Regions from separate parts of the Flavobacterium sp. CFS9 genome, predicted to be linked through region 1. Evidence: riboswitches for the same ligand, from Rfam matches in the RefSeq annotation. Region 1 holds a riboswitch; each other region holds the start of a gene.
The links. A riboswitch is a leader RNA that binds a small molecule or an ion and turns the genes downstream of it on or off. The one in region 1 is predicted to bind cobalamin.
Positions count from the first base shown of each region.

Region 2: another riboswitch for cobalamin. It lies ahead of ACAM30_RS02040 (TonB-dependent receptor); the one in region 1 lies ahead of ACAM30_RS03775 (TonB-dependent receptor plug domain-containing protein).
Region 3: another riboswitch for cobalamin. It lies ahead of ACAM30_RS18075 (cell surface protein); the one in region 1 lies ahead of ACAM30_RS03775 (TonB-dependent receptor plug domain-containing protein).

Region 1 covers NZ_AP031573.1:869,285-872,573, reverse strand. The annotation lists gene ACAM30_RS03775 (TonB-dependent receptor plug domain-containing protein) at 1-1,796, opposite strand, end outside; cobalamin riboswitch at 1,823-2,026, opposite strand; gene cobC (alpha-ribazole phosphatase) at 2,094-2,627, opposite strand; gene ACAM30_RS03765 (adenosylcobinamide-GDP ribazoletransferase) at 2,612-3,289, opposite strand, start outside.
Region 2 covers NZ_AP031573.1:503,745-507,033, forward strand. The annotation lists gene ACAM30_RS02040 (TonB-dependent receptor) at 1-1,818, opposite strand, end outside; cobalamin riboswitch at 1,933-2,133, opposite strand; gene ACAM30_RS02045 (beta-ketoacyl-ACP synthase III) at 2,559-3,289, shown strand, end outside.
Region 3 covers NZ_AP031573.1:4,295,406-4,298,694, reverse strand. The annotation lists gene ACAM30_RS18080 (hypothetical protein) at 1-675, opposite strand, end outside; gene ACAM30_RS18075 (cell surface protein) at 719-2,008, opposite strand; cobalamin riboswitch at 2,471-2,673, opposite strand; gene ACAM30_RS18070 (hypothetical protein) at 2,826-3,170, shown strand; gene ACAM30_RS18065 (hypothetical protein) at 3,175-3,289, shown strand, end outside.

The DNA of each region.
Region 1 (3,289 bases):
AGACTTTGGTAAAATGTATTCCATACATTCAGAACCTGAAAACCTACTTTGAAAGAAGATAAAAGTTTAAAATCGTAATCTATGCCAATGTTTGAAACAGTGTAAGCTGATACAGTTTTTTCAGGATCATTGTCAGCTTGTGTGTAAACAAATCCATTATAAAGAAATTGATAATGAGCTGAAAAGTTGTTTCTTGTGTAAGCGATGGCAGCAGTTACTTTATGAAAAGGAACAAAAAATAATTGCTTTTTAGTTTCTACATTTTCTGAAACAGAATAAGCATAAGTAGCATTTGCCGTCAGGTTGTTTTTACCAAAATTCTTCTTCCAGCTTAATAATGTTTCAGCACCATAACTGTTTACTTTATCTGTGTTTTGAGGCATCCAGATCCCATTTGTTCCGGGAACCCATTGCAATAGATCTTTTATTTTGATGTAGTAAAAAGTTTGAGTCAAAGAAAAATTCTGAACGGTAAAAACATTTCCAATTTCGGCCTGATAAGAACTTTCCGGTTTTAAATTACGATTTCCGCCTTCTTCCCAATACAAATCATTGAAAGTTGGGATTCTGAAATTTCGAGACACATTCAATTTCAAATTGTACAGTTTCCCAAATTGATAAGAAGTACCTGCCGAAAACAGAACCGGTGATTTATAATTGTCTGTAAATTCTTTTCGAACCCCGAATTCGTTTTTCCAGTTTGGGGAAACATCTTGTTTGATAAGTAAAGCTGCAGAACTTATTTCTCTCACATTATCGCCAAAACCACTTCCGTATCCTTTAGTTCGATTGTAGTCCAGGATACCATTTACTTGCAGTGATTCCAGTAGTTGATATCCTAAATCGGCTTTTGTAGTCAGGCTTTCTGTTTTTCCGTACGTATAAATATTGCTCGAATTGTCGGCATAATATTTATAGTTCTCAAAAATATAGGCTGTTTTTAAATTGGTTTTGAATCTGCCAAAATCACCATCATATTCCAATAAGTTCCGATTAAAACCATTGACATATTTGCTTTTAGTTTCAGATTCCGAAACTAATGAGGTATTTCGGTCTGTGTTTGAAGTTTGGGTGTATAGCTTTAAACTGTTTTTGGCATCGATTTTATATCCTGCATTTGCGCTTAGGGTAATAACATCATATTGGCCGTTTTGATTCCAGCGCTGTTCGCCTTTCCAGTTGTATTGGTTCAGGTATTTATAATCGTTTGTAGAGCTGTTTTTAGAAAAACCAATTTGAGTACTCCATTTTTTATTGGAGATACTTGTTTTGTAATTGATTCCGATAGTATTGAAGCTTCCGTAATCCAATCTTAAGCTGTTTTCAAACTTATTGTAAAAGGCGAGATCCGTATTCAGGTGTACGGTTCCTCCAACGGCTCCACTGCCGTAAATAACACTTCCTCCACCTGCTTTTACACTGATAGAATTGTAATCGGATCCGGAAATGGTATTAAAATCGGTACTTCCGTTCATCTGAGAGTTAATGTTGATTCCGTTCCAAATCACCGCCGTTTGTGAGGCTGTTGTACCTCTAAACGCTACGGTAGAAAGCATTCCACGACCGTATTCTTTAAAATAAATGGTTGAATTAAAGTTTAATAAATCCGTTAGTAAGGCTTCATTTTTACCAATAACAGAGTCATTTAATTTTAAAACCGATTGTGAATTGGAGTATTTTTTAAGATTGGCGTCAGAAACGACGACCGTTTTAAGTTTCGTAATAGAATCGTTCTGCGCCACGGTAATCTGGCACAACAATAAGAAACAAAGAGCAAAAAGTTTTTTTAAAGTCATAATTTCTACACTCTTTTTCCCGAGAGCTCGATATTGATTACAAAGGCAGGTCTCCTGGCTTGCGTCTTATTGTTTACCTTCCCATTCGTCAGAGCGAGCAGTGGTTTTGTAGTTAACAACAAGCATTCTTTTCAGAACAAAGCTTACAGTTGCGGGTACAGCTCAAGATTTATGACTTGATTCCCTTTTAATGTGTATGAATGAACACAACCTTAATTTTGTGCAAAGATAAAGTTAAAATTATTGAATTTTCAAATTTGTTTTCGTTTTAGGGAGTGATTCTGAAGAAATGATAATTTAAATCACTATTTTAATAACCTGTCCGAACGCTACTTTATTGGTAAAAGCGTCTTTTAGTGGTAATCCGGACTGATGACATAAAATACTTCTGATCACACCTGCATGTGAGACAATGACTACAGGACCAGTTTGGTTGGAAACAGAATCCTGTAAAAATGTACCTACTCTTTCATGAAGTGCTGTAAAGGACTCCCCATTTGGGACTTGCGTGGTAACAAAATCTTCCATCCAGGGATTAAGTTCTTCCGCCGGAATTGTATCCCAGTTTTTCAATTCCCAATTGCCAAAATTCATTTCCATCAGACGATCGTCAGTAATAAAGGAAACGGGTTTTATAGTATTCTGAATGTATTCTGCCAGTATAGTACAACGCTTCAATGGACTTGAAAAGAGTAAGGCTCCGTGAGGTAATTGCGAGACAATATCCTTAAAGATTTCTTCGAATGGAATAGCCAAATCTACATCAGTCTGACCGTAGCAGATTCCTTTTTCACAGGTTGTTTCCGTATGACGAATTAGATAAATTTCCATATCAACAGAATGCTTAAATAGTAAACAACTTCACAAACCTGTTGCGTTGCTCCCAAACAGTCGCCTGTGTAACCATCAATCCATTTTTGGAAATAGCGGGCTAGAAAATAACGCATGATAAATACCGGAAGAATCGCTAAAAGAAATTGGTGCTGAAAAAAAGAAAGTACCAGTATTGGAATCAATCCGAAGAAGAACGAGCCTGTAATTTCTTTCCAACTGTGTTTCTTGGCTATAGGTTTGCTTTTACTCGTAGCATCATCACGGGAATATTCATGTGTGAAAATAATAGATATTGCTGCGAGACGGCTTAAGGAATGGGCCGAAATGAATAAGAGGAAAATTAGAAAAATGTTAGTAGTAAAAAGTGAAATGGATTCAGAAAGCAGTTTGAATTTCAATAGAAATAATAAAACTAAACCAATGGCTCCGTAAGCACCAATTGCACTGTCTTTCATAATAAGAAGGATTTTTTCTTTGGTCCACCCGCCTCCGAAACCATCACAGACATCAGCGAAACCGTCTTCATGAAAAGCTCCCGTGGTTAATATTGAGGCGATAATAGCCAAAAGAACGGCACTTTCAATAGATAGAAAAAGAGAGAAAAGATAAAAAGCCAGAAAGGAAATGCTCCCAACAATCCAGCCAATAAAAGGAAAATA
Region 2 (3,289 bases), 370 kb from region 1:
GCTATAATTAAAATTCCATGACTTGTAATCCGCATTTAATATTCCGGATCCGCTATGCCAGGGGGTATAAGGAATCTGATCTCCATAAGAGGATAATTCCAAACCGGCAAACTTGGTGTAATCCCGGCTTTCTGAATACGTATAGGTTAAATGTGTAGTCAGATTTACTTTGCCAAAATGCATTTTCATATCCACAGCCGACTCTATTCCTTTTCCTTTCACCTGCCCGATATTGGTCATCATCCAACGGAATAAATTTCCGGTTGGTGCGGCAATTATTTTATCTTTAGTATTGGTGTAATACCCATCGACCTGAAGAGAAAACTGATCTAAGAAACCTTTCTCCACGGGTATGTTGTAGGTAAATCCAACATCATACTGATTCATGTATTCGGGTCTTAAAGTGCTCGAACCAACCATCGTATAATACAAATCATTAAAAGTGGGCATTCGGAACATACGTTTTGCAAAAGCTCTTACATTAAAATCATACGCTTTAAAAGGAGTGTAACCCAAAAATACGGCGGGAGTAAATTCTGTTTTGTCAGGAGCTTTGGCGTTGTAACGTACTTCTTCCTGCACATGCGTACCCACGACACTTCCCAAAACTTTAAAACCATCCAGTCTGTAAGAACTTGCCAGTGCAAATAAAGCGGTATAACGCTCGGGATAAGAAAACAAGGTTTTTATCCCTTTTCTGTTGGCATTAAGACGGTTGTACTGAAAATCCGTTGACAATGAAATATCCCACGCAGGTAAAATTTTGTACAAATTGACTGCTGATACATAATATTCCTGTTGGTAATAACTATCGTCAGATTGAGCGCCTTCGGTAACCACTTCCCCCAATACACTGGTGGTGTCTCGGGCTACGTAATGCGTATAATCATAAGCATACTTTGCTTTAGCCTGAAATTTATATCTGTCGCTAAGATCTTTTATAAAAGTCCCCTGCACGAAAAAATTCTTATCGTATTGTCTGAAACCATCCGAAAACTTATTTTCTACGATAGCTCCAGGTGCTCCTCTTTCGGAACCATAATAATACACTTTAGCGTCCCAGGTACCGTTCTTCATTTTCCCGTACAAACCAGACTCGAAACGAAATGCTTCAATATCACTATTGTGTCTCATGGCTGAGGTATCGTAGGCCACAGTACCGTCGAGATTGTTTCTTTTGTATCTGAATTTGTATTCGCCATTAGATTTGATATATTCAGAACTGGCACTCCAACTTACTTTATCACTTAATTTTTGCTCCAATCTAAAAGAAAGGTCATTGTAATTGATAGACATGGTTTTATAACGCAATAAGAAATTGGTCTTTCTGTTACTTTCAAAAACTGGTCGTTTGGTTCGCAAATAAATAGTAGAAGCGGCTGCAAAGTCTTTAGCCGACTGAAATATTTCACTCTTCTGACCATTGTACATGGTGAGGGATTCCATATCATCAAGGGAGTATTTTCCTAAATCCGTAACTCCGTTCTGGGCATTCCCCAACTGAATTCCGTCGTAAAAAACACCTACGTGATGCGTTCCCATATTACGTACATCTACCGTTTTGAGTCCGCCCAAACCACCGTAATCCTTGATTTGTACTCCGGCAAAATAACGAAGTGCATCGGCAACATTATGGCTGGCTAAATTTTCAAGCAGTACTCCTGAAAGAGTTTGTACGGGAATTACTTCCTGATAAGGTTTTGTTTTTAAAAGTACTTCTTTCAAAACTCTCAGACTATCCTTAGTAGTTTGCGATCGAAGCACGATGGGAGCTAACAATACGAAAAGAAATAAAAGTAATTTTCTGGTCTTACACATCACTGATTTAATTAAATAAACTTCGGGATGTGATCGTCAAAAAAGCAATAAGGCAGGATCCCGTTAAAAAATAACAGGTCCGTTTATTGTTGTTCAACTTTACTCCACGAAAGTCTTAAACTATGTGATTCCGGCAGGTCTCCTGACTTGTTCCATCTTTAAACAGCCTTCTCATCCGCCGCGGCGAACAATGGCATTAGTAGCGTTAAAGACTTTTACAGAACTTACAGTAGCGGGTCTGTTCAGGATTTGCACCTGATTCCCTTTTAACTGTTTTCTCTAAAGAAAAAACAGACCTGAATCTGAGCGTAAAGATAGAATTATCTTTATAAAAACAAGAGTTAATTAATCCATATTGCACTTTTGACAATGACTGAGACCAAATCTCATTCATTTATTAAAAGAATGAGATTTTAAACTGAACCGTAACAAAAAAGCATTTTTGCGACCAATTGTAAGTTCTGTTTTGGTTGCTTTTTGGTAAACATTGAAGAACTGAAACAAAATCATTCGAAACAGGATTTGATTTTATTAATAATGAAGTGAAATAGAAATATTAAAAGTAAATTAACAAATCCCGAGATTTTTGCATCTTTATATTTGTTAAATTGCGCCCCTGTAAATGAAGATGCCCCTCGTACTACATATTCTTCGAAAAACTCTTGTAAAATGGACTGAAGAAAGGTTTTGGGCCGAAAGTCAGAATATAAAAAAAACACTAAAAGAGAAACAAAAAATCAATGAATACAACAAAAGCTTCCATTATTGCTATTGGAGGATATGTACCGGAAACGGTTTTAAGCAATACTGATTTAGAAAAAAGAATAGATACAACAGATGAGTGGATTACCTCCCGAACAGGCATAAAAGAAAGAAGAATATTAGATGACCCGGCACTGGCCACCTCAGACATGGCTTCTTTTGCCATTAAAGATTTAATAAAAAATTATGATATAAATCCTCTGGATATTGATTGTCTTATCCTCGCAACATCAACACCCGATCATATTCTTACTCCCGCTGCCAGTTTGGTATGCGAAAAAGCAGGGCTAAAAAGTGCCTGGGGATTTGACCTTAACGCTGCCTGCAGCGGCTTTTTATATGCACTTTCAGTAGGTGCAAGTTTTGTTGAAAGCGGCAGATACAAAAATGTTATCGTAGTGGGTGCCGATAAAATGAGTTCGATCGTTAATTATGAAGACCGAAACAGCTGTATTTTATTTGGTGATGGTGCAGGTGCTGTACTTTTACAACCTACTACAGATGGTCGTGGTATTCATCAAAACATTTTCAGAACAGACGGAACAGGTGCTGAATTCCTTTCTGTACGTGCCGGAGGTTCTCTTTTGACCACAACTGAAGAAACCATTCAAAACAAACAGCACTTTGTACATCAGGAAGGAAGAACCGTTTTTAAACACGCTGTGAGAAACATGAGCGGTACTTCAAAAGAACTAATGGAAAAAGCTTC
Region 3 (3,289 bases), 1.9 Mb from region 1:
ATAAGCGACGTAAATTAAACCCGGAGCCGGAGGATTGGCTTTATCTGTTAAATCAGCACCGTAAACTCTGAAGTCTTTTTTTCCTGAAAGATTAACCACCATATGATCAAATCCAACCACAATTGAACCTCCAAAACCTCCTAAATCGATTGGATATCCTACACTAGTTTCACTTATTCTTCCCAATGCTACTCTCATAACATCGGCTTTTGCAAATCCGTCTTTGTATAAATCATTGGCAAACATTCCGGGTGCCGGAGTAAAATCCTGAATACTTGTTATATACGGATTGTAATTTTGAGTCTCATTTATTACATTGACAATGGTAGCACTTGTTCCTTTTTTGTCACCTTCAGTAACATTTAAGGTTAGTTCGTATGCACCCGGATATAAAGCAACAAATCGCAGATCTTTAGTCGTTCCTACAATCGAATCTTTAGTCTGATTAACCGGATTCTTTTTAAGCACCCATTGATAATTCGGATTACTTGTTTCAGCTGAAGCTGTAATATTCAAAACTTTAAAGGTGTTTACTTCAAATTTGTCCTGAAGCTTTACTGCTATTGGTATGGCGAGTCCTTCTCCGGTATTGGCATCATTTTTATCGTCATCGCTACATCCGGTAAATGCCGCCGCAAAAGCCAATACTAATAAATAGGCAAAGTTTTTTTTCATAATTCCTGATATAATAATTTAGTTTAATACACTTTTGAATGGGTTATCGCGTAGGAATGCTTTCTCCTGAAAGATGCAAATCTGTTGCTCCCATTATTTCGGTCGAAGTCTCTCCGAGCCATCCCGCCTGCTGATTAAGCCCATTGTACACTTTCACAAAATCAATCCCGGGAAGTATTACTTTGTTTCCCTTTTCGTCCACAGCCCAGTTGATATCTATTCCCGAATCATCGTCATTGTTTGGAGCATTGTCTGCATATCCGTATAAAAAAGCATACTGCACAAAATAACTTCCCGTCCCGCTTTCATCCACTGCGTTATCGGGTAATCTTGTTCCTTTATAGGTGATAGAAGATTGATCTCTAAGCCATTTTGGCCAGTAATCTAAAGAATGATTGTAAGCGTTATTTTGTACCAGATAACCGTTTTTCCCCTGATTGTCTTTCCAAAAAATATACTCCATATCCACAAAACCTACTGTACCCGTAGTTCCTCCCGGCACTGGAATTTTATTGGGGTCAGGTCGGTAATAGGTAATTTCATAATTCTGAATCGTTTTCGGCATCTTATGTCCGCCGCCTTCTATCTCGTACCACTGATCATCCGGAAGTCCGTTTTTATTTTTATCGTAAGCAACCATAATTACTCCTGCTTCACTGCTTCCGCCGCGCATGATACTGTTCGGATTTGGATTAGCCTCTGCCCAGAATGCATTTCCCAAAACTCTAAAATCACGTTTGCCCTTGACATTAACGATGGTATGATCGAACCCAAAAACAACATAACCACCAAAAGCCCCCAATGAAATCAAATCACCATTTTTCTTGGCCAGATAAGTATTGGCTCTTGATAAAATCTTTTCAGGAGTATCTCCATCATTGGCTATAGGCAGATCATTCACAAACTGCCCCGGAGCCGGTTTAAATTCAAATACTTTTGAGATGTAGGTTTTATACTCCTTCGTTTCTTTTGTAACGGTAACGGCTACTTTTTGCGTTTGTATACTTCCTTTGTTATTTACAGTTACGGCCAGTTCATACATTCCTGTTTCTGTTGCTGCAAAAAGGACTTCTTTCTCTGCTGTATTGCTTAGTGCATAACTTTCTGAGGGTGCTTTGGTAACACTCCAGTTGTAAATAGCTTCTGTCGTTGCGCTGATTGTGGGATTTAAAGCCACAATTGCAAATCGCTGCGTAGTAAAAGCTAAATCTGAACTAACAGGCGGCGGATTGCTATTTTCATTTGATGCATTATCATCAGAACAATTGGTTAAGGTGAGTACTGCAATAAGCAACAATAAGGATTGGAAGTTTTTGAAGATAGTGTGGTACATGTGGTATTGTTTAAGTTTGTAGTAGCAAAAGCGAGCGGAATTGAAGAAATAATGAACGAAGTTTTAGTTAAAATCTTCAATAGGGAGTAATGTTATTCTTATAATCGTTAGACAAACCGGGATCGTCAAGCGTACCCGAATGGTATTTCTTTTTTATGGGAAGAGGATTAAAGTAAGGGAAGACACCGAGAGACAATACATTCAAAAAATTCTGACTCCACTCGGATTTCTTTTTCAGAAGTGATGCTCTCAGAAAGAAAAAGCAACTATAAAACACCCCTGCCTGAAACAGAAGAGAAACAAAAACGATAACAATAAATAAGAATTCTCTTTTTGTATGATACATCACTAATTGAATTAAGAAAACTCCCGGATGTATAAACTAGAAACGCAATAAGGCAGAATCCCGTCATAAAAAATGACAGGTTCGTTTATTGTTCTTCAACTTTATTCCACGAAAGTCTTAAACTATGTGATTGTGGCAGGTCTCCTGACTTGTTCCATCTTTAAAACAGCCTTCTCATCCGCCGCGGCGGACAATGGCATGAGTAACGTTTAAAGACTTATACAGAACTTACAGTAGCGGGTCTGTTCAGGATTTACACCTGATTCCCTTTTAACCATTTTTTCTTAAGAAAAAACAGACCAAAATCTGGCGCAAATATATCATTATCTTTTACAATTGAAGGAATTTGGGGATGAAAAAATGAAATAACAAGACAAAAAAAAATCTTTTCGATGTCTAAATCAGGTGTATATACTTGATTTCAGAATATCTCGACTAGTTACTTTTATGCATAACTAAAACTTAAATATTATGGAAACAGTAAAAATCCCTGAGGGGGTTCAAGTTACACTAAATGTAGCAATAAGTTCTGATGCGATTGTTGGTGCGGCAATTCGTTTAAAAGGTGAAGTTACAACTTACCCCGAAAATCAATTTTCAAAAATTCTAGGAGATCTTTCAACACTTCAGAATGAAAAAATGACTGTGCAATCATTATTTCACGTTGATCAGAATATTGACCAAATAATGGCAACTACCCGATTAGACATCGAAGTTTCTTATGGTGGGCAAAGCCAGAAATTAACTGTCAAAAAAAGGAAAATATACAATCAACTGTTTATAGCATTTGCATACGTTCAATTTACAAAACAATAAACTTATGAAAAACTATTACATACTAATAATTATATTAGGCAACATCTGGTACATCAATGCCCAGGAAAAAAATGTTCCATTAAGTGAATTTCCAATGTCCAATTTAACCAGTCCTGCTT